One region of the Bartonella sp. HY328 genome, then DNA from elsewhere that is predicted to be linked to it. Evidence: riboswitches for the same ligand, from Rfam matches in the RefSeq annotation. Region 1 holds a riboswitch; each other region holds the start of a gene.
The links. Region 1 has a riboswitch for cobalamin ahead of N5852_RS03710 (energy-coupling factor ABC transporter permease). Riboswitches for the same ligand answer to the same signal wherever they lie in the genome.
Positions count from the first base shown of each region.

Region 2: it holds a riboswitch for cobalamin, as region 1 does, so the genes downstream of both, nrdH (glutaredoxin-like protein NrdH) here and N5852_RS03710 (energy-coupling factor ABC transporter permease) in region 1, are expected to answer to the same signal.
Region 3: it holds a riboswitch for cobalamin, as region 1 does, so the genes downstream of both, N5852_RS14185 (DUF1852 domain-containing protein) here and N5852_RS03710 (energy-coupling factor ABC transporter permease) in region 1, are expected to answer to the same signal.

Region 1 is NZ_CP104883.1:893,318-897,591, reverse strand. Features, by position in the region: gene N5852_RS03725 (monovalent cation/H+ antiporter subunit A) at 1-67, opposite strand, end outside; gene N5852_RS03720 (TetR/AcrR family transcriptional regulator) at 565-1,191, shown strand; gene N5852_RS03715 (antibiotic biosynthesis monooxygenase family protein) at 1,353-1,697, shown strand; cobalamin riboswitch at 1,819-2,079, shown strand; gene N5852_RS03710 (energy-coupling factor ABC transporter permease) at 2,129-2,848, shown strand; gene N5852_RS03705 (ABC transporter substrate-binding protein) at 2,976-4,058, shown strand; gene N5852_RS03700 (ABC transporter substrate-binding protein) at 4,108-4,274, shown strand, end outside.
Region 2 is NZ_CP104883.1:1,297,650-1,301,923, reverse strand. Features, by position in the region: gene rpoZ (DNA-directed RNA polymerase subunit omega) at 30-434, shown strand; gene N5852_RS05435 (LysR family transcriptional regulator) at 644-1,528, shown strand; cobalamin riboswitch at 1,605-1,880, shown strand; gene nrdH (glutaredoxin-like protein NrdH) at 2,259-2,480, shown strand; gene nrdI (class Ib ribonucleoside-diphosphate reductase assembly flavoprotein NrdI) at 2,482-2,889, shown strand; gene nrdE (class 1b ribonucleoside-diphosphate reductase subunit alpha) at 2,883-4,274, shown strand, end outside.
Region 3 is NZ_CP104884.1:163,977-168,250, reverse strand. Features, by position in the region: gene N5852_RS14190 (helix-turn-helix domain-containing protein) at 259-900, shown strand; cobalamin riboswitch at 1,361-1,567, shown strand; gene N5852_RS14185 (DUF1852 domain-containing protein) at 1,666-2,715, shown strand; gene N5852_RS14180 (methionine synthase) at 2,742-3,770, shown strand; gene N5852_RS14175 (class I SAM-dependent methyltransferase) at 3,949-4,274, shown strand, end outside.

The DNA.
Region 1 (4,274 bases):
CAATTATTGCACTGCCTATGAAGGGGAGCAGGATTAGTAAAACCAGCATCGCTTCCCTTGTTGTCACCATTATATCAACCCCATTACTACAAGCGACAAAGCGCTATCCCATCATTTAAATCCTATTTGCCACCATTCGGCATCAGTATGATCTACCAGAAGAAAGTTATGATTTTTTTAAAAACAAAATTTTCAAAATTATTTCACACTCACGTAAATTGGCAAAAAAATTAACAAAGAAAACCCTATGGCTTAGGTGCGAATCTAAAATTTTGCAATTCACGATAATAAATCTGGTTTTACAAAACCTATTCTAAACAAAAAATACAGCCGATTGGTGAATATTTTAAGGAAAAAGCGATATATTTTTTGCCTGTGGATAAAATAGTTCTAAAAACATGATAGTGTCATGACAAAGGAGATAGATTAGACCATATGCTTTAAATTTAGTTGCCAAACCAACTGAGCTCCATCATGAAGCATTTCGCTGAAACACAACAAATTTATCGCAATACACTCTTCCCAACTTGCAATTGATGCTTAATTATGATATGAACCTCGTTCATGGCTAAAGAAAAAATTGCTAAAACGACATTAAAAAGAGAACAGCAACGCATCGCCCTTATTGACGCGGCGGAGCGGGCTATTGCCGCTAAGGGATTGAACGGTTTTAAAGCGCGTGAGCTTGCTGATGAAATCGGCGTTGGTCTTGGACAAATCTATAATCTAGTTACGGATCTAGATGAGCTATTATTACGCGTTAGCTCGAAAACTTTGGTGCGGCTTGAAACCGCAATAGAAGCTGAATTTAATGATGAACAACCACAAACGGCTGAAGATATGCTGATTGTAACGGCGCGCGCTTATCATCATTTTGCCCGTGATAATTATAATTTATGGCGCACTTTATTCGACCATCAATTGCCGCAAGATAAGCCTGTTCCGGATTGGGTATCGCATGAAAGATTACGGCCTTTTCAAGTGGTTGATAAGCCGCTTGGTGAATTGATGAAGGGCGCAGATAGTGAAGAAGTGAAGCTCTTTTCACAAACCATATTTTCAGGAATTCACGGCCTTGTATCCATTAGCCTTGATAGCCGAGATGTAGGCGTTCCCCCTGCCTTACTAGATAAGCAGATTGGTAAATTTATTAAAATCATCTGCCGCGGTTTAAAAAAGAAAAGCAAATAGCATCTATATCTTATCAAACAATTATTCCGAGGTATTTGGAGATCAGTATAAGTTTTTATTGGTTTTCAATGTAAAGTAAAAAAATGGCTCGCTTGTTTTCTCATCCTATATTTAAAAAATTGCTTTAATTGCAGATTTTGATTTAAGCAAAGGATTTAAAAATGTTCGCCAAAACACCTCCTCCTTATTATCTTGTTGCTTTTTCATCGCAACGGAGCCTTGGCGATGATGAATATCATCAAATAGCAGAAAAAATGGTAGAGCTTGCACTGCAACAAACAGGCTGTCTTGGCGCTGAATCTGTCCGCGATGAAAATGGTTTTGGGATTACCAATTCCTTTTGGCGTGATGAAGCAAGTATTAAATCATGGAAGAACAACATCGATCATCAAATTGCTCAAAAACTTGGCAAGTCCAAATTTTATTCAGATTATTTTGTTCGCGTTGCAAAAGTGGAACGCGATTATTGTTTCGCTGCTTGTAAAATGCTTTCTAATCCTCAATGAAACTAAATTTTTAAATTTTGCAATATTCTATTCAACTATGTTTTAACGCCTTTTCTTCTTTACAATTGTAATGTTATATCGTAACAATAGTAAGAATTTGATTGACGTTATTATGCGAAATAGTTAACCTAGCTGCGACGGTTCCCCGAATGATGGACTTCATAGGGGACTAATAGGGAACATGGGACGGGTTAACTTTATAAAGGACCCAAGCCATGGCTGCCCCCGCAACTGTAAGCGGTAGATAACAAATATAGTGCAGTAAAAGCTGCAAACCACTGTTTAAGATTAGCTTTAAATTAGGCCAATCCAATGAATGGGAAGGTTGTTTGTCATCGCCATTCCGCAAGCCAGGAGACCTGCCGTCAATCATCAGGCGTTTCGCCTTTTGCGCAATTATTTTTGCACGGTGGGTGCAGGAAGGCATAAAAATGCATATTGAACCGGGCGTCGTTTCCGGCGCTAAAATTATTTTGAGCTATGCAACAGCATTTGCAGCTCTTGGAATTACAGCCAAATTGGCATTAAGGACAATTTTTCCTCAAAAAACCTCTGATAGCTTTCATCAAAAAAGCAAAGATGGTGGTATCATATCTCTTTTGGCGCGCAGCCTCATTACCACTGCCCTTGTTTTTACTTTTTTTGAAATCTTCCCCCATCATCCAGTGGGCGTTTCAGAAGTTCATCTTATCCTTGGATCATCATTATTTTTAATTTTTGGTGCCGCTCCAACTGCAATAGGACTAACATTAGGTCTCCTCTTACAAGGGTTGTTTTTTGCGCCCTTTGATCTTCCCCAATATGGTATGAATGTCACAACGCTATTGATGCCGCTTTTTGCTATGGCGTGGCTTGCCAATAAAATCATTCCACAAAATAGCGCCTACAAAGATATAGGCTATAAACAAGCCCTAGCTTTATCAACCAGTTATCAAGGTGGTATTGTTGCTTGGGTGGCGTTTTGGGCATTTTACGGCGAAGGCTTTAGTAGCGAGACAGCAGTTAATATTGGCAGTTTTGCTATTGCTTATATGAGCGTTGTCTTGGTGGAACCACTCATTGATCTTGGGGTATTATTCATCGCTAAAAGCCTGCATAAATTATCAAATTCCCCCTTTATTCAGCAACGGCTTTACCAAGCAATCAATTAAAAGCCCAAAATTTTTCTAATTAGCCGGAGTGTAAATCGCCTTGATTTACCTCCCTTTTGAAATCGCGGCGTTTCACTGCGGTTTTATATGCGGCTATTTCTTCATTTTAAAATCTTACGGAAAACCTATGCTAATCCCGACATCTTCTTTTTTTCAAAAAGTTTTAACATTGTCTTCGCTCGTTATTTTACCGCTTATCGCATTAAATAACACGGCAGAGGCTGCCTCTACCCAATATCCACTAAAACTTAATAATTGCGGCCGAATTATAGAATTTAAAAAGAAGCCGCAAAATGTGGTTTCGGTTGGTCAAACCAGCACAGAAATTCTCTACCTTTTAGGCCTTAGTGACAAGGTTAAAGGCACGGCCTTATGGTTTGAGCCTGTCATGCCTGAATTTAAAGACATTGATGCACAAATTAAACGTCTTGCTGATAATGAACCAAGCTTTGAATCTGTAGTTGCCCAAAAGCCAGATATGATTGCCAATCAATATGAATGGACAATTGGCCCAGTTGGCGCAACTGCAACCTATAGCCAATTTGATGATCTAGCCATTCCAGTTTACACATCGCCCGCAGATTGCGAGGGTAAGGATAATCTTGCCGGCAATGATGGTTTACGCACTACCCCCTTTGACATGGAAATTATCTATAAAGAAATCCATGAATTATCCCAAATTTTTGACGTGGAAGAGCGTGGTGATAAAGTCATTGAAACATTAAAGGCACGAGAAAAAGCCGCAATTGAAAAGGCAAAATCCCTTAATATCAAAGATATTTCGGGAATTATGTGGTTTTCAAGTTCCACACTGCAATCAGATCCCTTCATTGGTGGACGTCTTGGCGCACCTGCCTATATGTTTAAAACTCTTAACATAAAAAATATTGCTCAATCGGATTTCGATTGGCCAACCATGGGTTGGGAAACAATTGCTAAGGATAATCCAACAATTTTGGTAATTGCCGATATGCAGCGCAAACGCTTTCCCGCCGATCATGCCGATGTAAAAATTAACTTCCTACAAAGTGATCCGGTTACCAAGCTGATGAATGCTGTTAAAGACCAGCGCATCATAACTATAAATGCTCAAGCAATGAATGGTTCAATCCATACCATTGACGGTATAGAACAGCTTGCAAATGCACTTATCAAGATACAAGAAAATCAAATGAGCGGGGCAAAAATAGCGCCCAATAACCTCCATTAAAAATGTAAACCAATTTTAATATTGTCTTTCTCGACAAGGAAAATATCCTATGTTAGCAACTTTAAAAAACTATTTACCCAAAGCTACTTTTGCCGCCATCTCACTATTAGGCCTAAGCCTTACATCAGCGCAAAGTGCTGAACAAAGCGCTTATCCATTAAAAATTAATAATTGCGGCCGCGTCTTGGAATTTCAAAAAGCACCAGAAAGTGTTGT
Region 2 (4,274 bases), 400 kb from region 1:
TTAAACCGCATATAATGAAAGGGGCATCTATGGCCCGCGTTACCGTTGAAGATTGCATTGATAAGGTTGACAACCGCTTTGAGCTTATTCTTCTGGCTAGCCACCGCGCCCGTCAGATTTCTCAAGGTGCGCAAATCACTATTGACCGCGACAATGATAAAAATCCCGTTGTTGCCTTGCGTGAAATTGCTGATGAAACCTTGTCACCAGCCGATTTGAAAGAAGATCTTATCCATTCCATGCAAAAGCATGTTGAAGTTGATGAGCCTGAAGTTACACCAGCACTTCTTACTCACGATGATGCAGGTTTGGGTGATTCGTTATTTAATGATGACGTTGCAGATCAACCTATAGTCTTTGATCAAATGTCTGAAGACGATCTTCTTGCTGGTATTGAGGGCTTGGTTGCCCCTGAAAAAAATGATGATTATTGATTCTAAAACATTGAATTAGTCATTATTAATCGACTTTATATAAAACCGCCGCTTTAAAAGCTGGCGGTTTTTTTGCATTTATTAAGTCTAATTCAATTTGTACACAAACTAGCATTTCAATAAAGTATTTTAATGCGCAATAGGTACATAAGCTTATAGAAGCGTTTTATGGCATTGAATATAAGTTAAACATATGCAAATTTAAGCCTATGAACTGGGATGATTTAAGAATATTTTTAAGCGTTGCGCGCAATAATCAGTTGCTTAAAGCTGCCAAACAGCTTGGAGTTAATCATACAACTATTTCGCGGCGCCTAACCGCGCTTGAACACCAATTAAACACCAAATTGGTGACGCGCAGCACCACTGGAACGCAGCTCACCGATGCAGGTGAACGCCTTTTACACCATGCAGAACAAGTTGAAGCGCAAATGTTGCAAGCTCAAGCGCAAATTGGCGGCGAAGATGTGCAGCTAAGCGGCACTATTCGCATTGCCGCACCTGATGGCTTTGGCGTTTCTTTCCTTGCCAAGCATCTACCACGATTATCTGAAAAATTTCCAGATTTAACGCTTCAATTAGTACCGGTCTCACGAAATTTTTCCCTATCGCAACGCGAAGCCGATATTGCGATAACCGTTGAGCGCCCTGCGCAGGGACGGCTTATTGCCAAAAAGCTTACCGATTATAAATTGCGCCTTTATGCCCATAAGGATTATTTAAAGCGCCATGGCCATCCGTTAAATATCCATGATATATTAGTTCATCATCGCAAAATTGATTATGTTGACGATCTCATCTCCACCCCTGCCCTTGCTTATAGCCATGAGATAAGTGAAGATTGGCATTCCAATTTCCAAGTATCTAGCACTTTAGGGCAATTGGAAGCAATTATAGCAGGCGGCGGTATTGGTATTTTGCATAGCTATATCGCAAGAACTTATCCTGATTTAGCAGTAGTGCTACCAGAAAAAGCAATTATTCGCTCTTATTGGTTATCCTATCATGAAAATTTAAAAGGCATTCGCCGTATTCATGAAGTGGCCAACTTTATTTCCCAAACCATAGAAACCAATCGCGCTGCTTTTCTTTAAACAGCTGAGTTAACCAAATCCTAGTTTGCCTGTTTATAATCCAATCATAGATATTGACGCAAAAATTAAATAGAATACTATATCTAGTATTCAAGGTTATTTGATTCTGTTCAAATTTAAAGGGAATTTGGTAGATGTCATATTAATCAATGCCTTATATTTGATTATTGATATTATTCCAAAGCTGCCCCCGCAACTGTGAACAAGGAGCAATGACGGTTTAGCCACTGAGCAAAGTTTTTAAAATCATAAGTAGCACCATTGCTGAAATGAGATTGAAACAACGCTTGGGAAGGTCGTTAATTGCGTTGAGCTGTGAGCCAGGAGACCTGCCTTGAATAAGTGTCAACAGACGGGGTGTCTGCACTGGCGAGGTTTAATAGGCGCACCTTTGCGGCCTTTTGGTTTTGGTATATTGCTTATGCCAATGCTTTAAACTCACCCGTGCACATGCCCTTTAGGCTTCGGGAAGGAAGTTTATAATGCTTTATCCAAATATTTTTGATGTTAGTTACATCAAGGCACCACCATTCTAGCTCAATTTAAATACTGCGCCAGAGCCCATTAAACAACATTTGTCTATGCTGCTTTAATAATCTTGACGCACCATCCTCCACAACAAGCACGCACTTAACGCAGCATAAGGCTAACCCCTTATTGCTCGGCGTTTTTGCTTAAACCAAATCAATATAAAGCACCAAAGCCATAATCCTCAAAAGGAACTAATCTCATGCAAGTTACCATCTATTCAAAGCCACAATGCGCTCAATGTACTGCTACTTACCGCGTTCTTGATACTAAGGGCATCGCTTATAATATTATTGATATTACCGAGAATGAAGATGGGTTTTCGCGGGTTCAATCGCTGGGCTATCGTCAAGTTCCCGTTGTTGTTGCAGGTGATCATCATTGGGCTGGCTTTCGCCCTGACATGATTGCAAAAATTGCATAATATGCTTTTGCTTGCTTATTACTCAAGCTCGACAGGCAATACTCATGCTTTTGTCGAGCGCTTGCAATTACCCGCCTTTCGCATTGATCGCACAGAGCCAGCCAAACATATAGATGATGACTATATTTTGGTTTTGCCAACCTATGCTGACGGTGAAGGAAATGGCGCTGTCCCCAAAGCCATTATCCATTTTTTAAATGAAGAAGAAAATCGCCACCGCATTCGCGGTGTCATTGCTGGTGGCAATCGCAACTTTGGCAATACCTATGCCCTTGCTGGCGATATTATTGCGCAAAAATGCAATGTGCCTTGCCTTTATCGTTTTGAACTGCGCGGCACGCAAGAAGATGCTGACAATGTTCATGAAATCTTAAAAAACTTTAAAAATCTTGGAAAAAACCAATGCTAGACCAGCCGCAATTGGATAAATCACAAAAAGTAAAATCAGCACGAAGCGAAACACAGCTTGATTTTCATGCCTTAAATGCCATGCTTAATATTTATGACGAAAATGGTGCAATCCAATTTGAAATGGATAAAATGGCAGCGCGGCAGTATTTTTTGCAGCATGTCAACCAAAACACCGTTTTCTTTCATAATTTAGAAGAAAAACTCGATTACCTTGTCGAAGAAGGTTTTTATGAAAAAAGTGTTCTTGATGCCTATGATAGCGATTTTATAAAAAGCCTTTTCCAACGCGCTTATGGTTATAAATTTCGCTTTCCAACTTTTCTTGGGGCATTTAAATATTATACCGCTTACACATTAAAAACACGTGATGGCACGCGCTATTTAGAACGCTATGAAGATCGCATTGTCATGGTTGCATTAAGCCTTGCACGCGGCAGTCAAGAACTTGCAATAAAATTAGTTGATGAAATTATCACTGGTCGCTTCCAACCTGCCACTCCAACTTTTTTAAATGCTGGCAAACAACAGCGCGGCGAACTTGTTTCATGCTTTTTGTTGCGCCTTGAAGACAATATGGAATCAATCGGCCGTTCGATCAATTCTGCTCTACAATTATCAAAGCGCGGCGGCGGCGTTGCCCTTAGCCTTACCAATTTGCGTGAAGCGGGCGCGCCGATTAAGCACATTGAAAACCAGTCATCAGGCATTGTACCAGTGATGAAAATGCTTGAAGATGCGTTTTCCTATGCCAACCAACTTGGTGCGCGCCAAGGGGCTGGTGCGGTGTATTTACATGCTCACCACCCAGATATTTTAACTTTTCTTGACACTAAGCGTGAAAATGCTGATGAGAAAATCCGCATCAAAACCTTATCCTTAGGGGTGATTATTCCTGATATTACGTTTGAGCTTGCCCGCCAAAATGAGGAAATGTATCTATTTTCTCCTTATGATGTTGAGCGTGTCACCGGCAAATGCATGAGTGATATTGAAATAAGCAAGCATTATCGAGACTTTGTTGATAATCCTGATATTCGCAAAACCCGTATTAATGCCCGCAATTTTTTTCAACGGCTTGCAGAAATTCAGTTTGAATCAGGCTATCCTTATATCTTATTTGAAGATACCGCCAATAGACTTAATCCGCTTGCTGGCCGCATTTCAATGAGCAATCTTTGCTCGGAGATTTTGCAAGTAAATAGCGCTAGCGAATTTAATGCCGATCTTTCTTATAAAACTATTGGTAATGATATTTCCTGCAATCTTGGTTCGCTCAATATTGCTAAAACGATGGATTCTCCTAATTTTGGCAATACGGTTGAAACAGCTATTCGCGCCCTTACCGCTGTTTCACAAATGAGCAATATGGAATGTGTCCCCTCA
Region 3 (4,274 bases), on a different replicon from region 1:
CGTATAACGCTTTAAAAGATGAAAGGAACGATGCAAAATAATAATTTAATATAATCAGATCCTTAGGCCATTATTGGCGCAAAATTTTGTCTGTTTATAACGCGAATTTGCATAGGTAAATTTGCGAATAATGATTTATTGTCTTTTGCATTGTTAAAAAACATGGAAACACTTGGCCAAAGCCTTTTGCAAAATGCCTTGCTTAAAAAAGCATTTTTTAAACAACAAAGCTCCGCATGCATAAAGCCTGCTCATCAAATGAGCACCATTGATGAAATATCAAAGCCAAAACCGTTTCGGCGCAAATCATATCTTTTGGGTGCCATTGAAAAAAAGATTTTTAAAAAGACTGATCGGCGCTCTTTAAAAAGGCTTTTGCTTGCCGCAAAACGGTTTGATTTACAAAAACGTCAAAAGGGGCAACGCTGCGGCCCACTTGGGACAATTGCACTTGAAGTGCTTGAATATTTTATCAATATTATCGATTATAAAACTGGGCGACTTGAACCAGCCATTGCCACAATTATGCGCAAAATCCGCCGCTCTCGCGATAGTGTGGTGCGTGCATTAAAAGCCTTGCAAAACCACGGTTTTATAAATTGGGTACGCCGCTATAGTCATAATGATAGCGCCGACGGTCCGAGCTTAAAACAAGCCAGCAATGCCTATTGCTTGAATTTGCCAGAAAAATGCGCCCATTTAGTTATTGATAATGCACCACTTTGCCAACATTTAAGCGATGAACAAATTGCGCGAAAACACCAACAACAAGCAATGTTTGATGCCCTTTCTTATCATGAACAGATCGCCTTGGATTTTAATGACAATCCAAAACTTGCACAACAGCTTTTACAATTTGCAGATAGTTTTAAAAACTCTAAAGCAGATTTCGATATTTAGAGCAATAAGCCTGAGTCCGATCAACAGACAGAATATCAAACTTAATATATTTATAACTAACATACTAAAAGATTTAAGTTTCAAGTACCAATTTTTTACCAAAATTGCGATATTAATCATGGAATATACTGAGCTGAGGCCTAACAAAAAGCTGATGTTGTAGGTTTAAAAAATCGCCAATGTCACAATAATTCAATTAAGGCTTTGAACAGGGATATAATAGCTTTTTTAAGCCTTATCGTAATCTTATGATGAATAATTTTATACTAACTTGTAAAAATCTTTTTTTAAAAAAATGCTCTTGATAAAGACAATAATTTTTTACGCAATAATACTTCATAAACAAAATGTTTAAGTTAACATGGTACCTAAATTTTAACAAGGAAAGCAACTTAACGAGCATAGCACATAGAGATATAAATATTCCTTTATATGCTATTGACTGCTTCATTTATTTATGCCAGAAAATTATCGTCGTGGTTCTCTATTTTTAAAAAAATAGAGCTAAGAGGGAATTCGGTGAAGATATTTTCGGTTCCGAAGCTGCCCCCGCAACTGTGAACGTTGAGCCTTTATTTATGTACAACCACTGGATTTAATTCTGGGAAGGTAAAATAAAGACGTTGACCCGTAAGCCAGGAGACCTGCCCCGACGAATATTGTCCACGGGCGGGGTGTCCTGGTGTGCTATAACAAAGGCCATATGACGGTCTTTATTGTTATGCGTGCGCTGAACCATGCCTCTTTAACTTATGGAGGTCAATCATGTCTCGAATAACACTACCATTCATCGCAACAGACCAACAGTCTAGTGATCATCAGCGAAATATAGGTCATCATGCCTTTACTTTCGCTCTCAAAAGCCAGCCTTTTGATGAAAATTATTGTCCTGCCGACAATACTCGGCTCACAACGAATTTTGCCAATTTAGCCAGAGGAGAAAACCGTCAAGAGAACCTCCACAATAGTTTGAGGATGATTAATAACCGTTTTAATACGCTTGCACATTGGGATAACCCTGAAAGTAACCGTTATAGCGTTGAACTAGAAATTATTTCAGTAGAGATGACGATTAATGCGCAATGTCATAATGATGCTTTCCCGCTGATTGAAATATTGAAAACGAATATTATTGATCAAAAATCGGGAGAACGCATTGAAGGCATTGTCGGAAATAATTTTTCTTCCTATATCCGCGATTACGACTTTAGTATTGTTTTACCAGCTCATAATAAAAATCGTTCCACTTTCAGTATTCCTGATGATTTTGGAAATCTGCATGGAAAATTGTTCAGATATTTTCTTAACTCGGAGATTTATCTAGAGCATTTTCAAAAGTTACCAGTCATCTGTTTGAGTGCCTCTACCAGCAAATCATATAGTCGCACGAGTAATTTTCACCCTATATTAGGCAATGAGTATCAACAAAATGAACTATCTTTGACCGATCAATATTTTCAAAAAATGGGTTTACAGGTTCGCTTCTTCATGCCTCGCAATAGCGTTGCGCCCTTTGCCTTTTATTTCATTGGTGATCTATTGAATGATTATACGAACCTTGAACTTATCAGTATGATCAGCACAATGGAAACTTTTCAAAAGATTTATAGACCAGAGATTTATAACGCCAATTCCCCTGCAGGTGCCTATTATAATCCAAGTCTTGAACACCAAGATTATTCGCAAACTCGAATTATTTACGACCGCGAAGAGAGAAGTAGGCTTGCTGTTGAGCAAGGAAAATTCGCTGAAGAGCATTTTATCAAGCGCTATCAAGTCGTTGTTGAACAATGCTTTTCCAACGATAGCCTTTAAAACACCGATAAATAGGGTCGCTTATTATGAATAAATTATTGCCTACTTCAACTGCTGGTAGTCTGCCCAAACCCTCGTGGCTTGCAGAACCAGAAAAACTTTGGTCACCATGGAAATTACAGGGAGAGGAACTTATTGAAGGTAAACAAGATGCCCTGCTTTTGGCCTTGGAAGCCCAACAACGAGCAAGGATTGATATTGTCAGTGATGGGGAGCAGACGCGCCAGCATTTTGTTACGACATTTATTGAACATCTTAGCGGCGTTGATTTTGAGAAGCGGGAAACTGTCAAAATTCGCAATCGCTATGATGCGAGTGTTCCAACAGTGGTCGATGCTATATCGCGCCCAAAGTCGTGCTTTGTTGAAGATGCTAAATTTTTACGCCAGCAAACCAGCAAGCCAATAAAATGGGCGCTTCCTGGCCCTATGACCATGATTGATACACTTTATGATGCCCACTATAAAAGCCGCGAAAAATTAGCATGGGAGTTTGCAAAGGTTTTAAATGAAGAGGCTAAAGAACTAGAGGCTGTAGGTGTTGACATTATCCAGTTTGATGAGCCCGCATTTAATGTATTTTTTGATGAAGTCAATGATTGGGGCATTGCTACGCTGGAAAAAGCAATTGAGGGTATCAAGTGTGAAACCGCTGTCCATATTTGTTATGGTTATGGTATTAAGGCTAATACGGATTGGAAAAAGACTTTGGGATCGAAGTGGCGACAATATGAAAATTCCTTTCCTAAATTACAAAAATCCAACATCGATCTAATCTCATTGGAATGCCATAATTCTCATGTTCCGATAGACTTGATTGAACTTCTTCGCGGAAAAAAGGTGATGGTGGGTGCTATTGATGTGGCAACTCATAATATTGAAACACCGCAGGAGGTTGCCAATACTTTGCGCAAAGCGCTTGAATTCGTTGATGCCGATAAGCTTTATCCATGTACGAATTGTGGAATGGCTCCACTACCGCGAGAAATAGCCCATGGTAAACTCAATGCTTTAAGCGCAGGCGCACAAATCATCAGACAAGAGCTTGCAGTTTAGAATATATATAGCAATGATTAAAAAAGTGATGTGGATTATATATATCTTCTTTTCATAGGTTTAAAAGTGATATTATGATTACTCCCCCTATCTTTTACCTTAGTTTCTTTATTAATTTAACTCTGCGCTAATTTGCTTAAATTGATGAACGAAAAATCAAACAGGATTTAATCTTATAATGTATTCTAGTTCCCACAGTAAACAGCAAGTGACTGATCCCCTTGCTTTATATGCAAGTGCGATTGATACGTCAAATTATATCAGTCAGGTTGCTCCAGTGGTTAACAACCTTGCTCCTAATATTGGCAGCTTGATTGATATAGGAGCAGGTGCTGGGCAATTGGGCAATGCTTTACGTGGCTTAAAGTGTGCTTGGACGGCAATAGAGCCATCTCCTTTCATGCAAAGTCGCCTTGCGCAATTTGTAAATCCACCGCAAATTATTGCTAAAAACTGGCAAGACGAAACAATTGATGATATCGCTGCCGATACGGTATTAGCAGC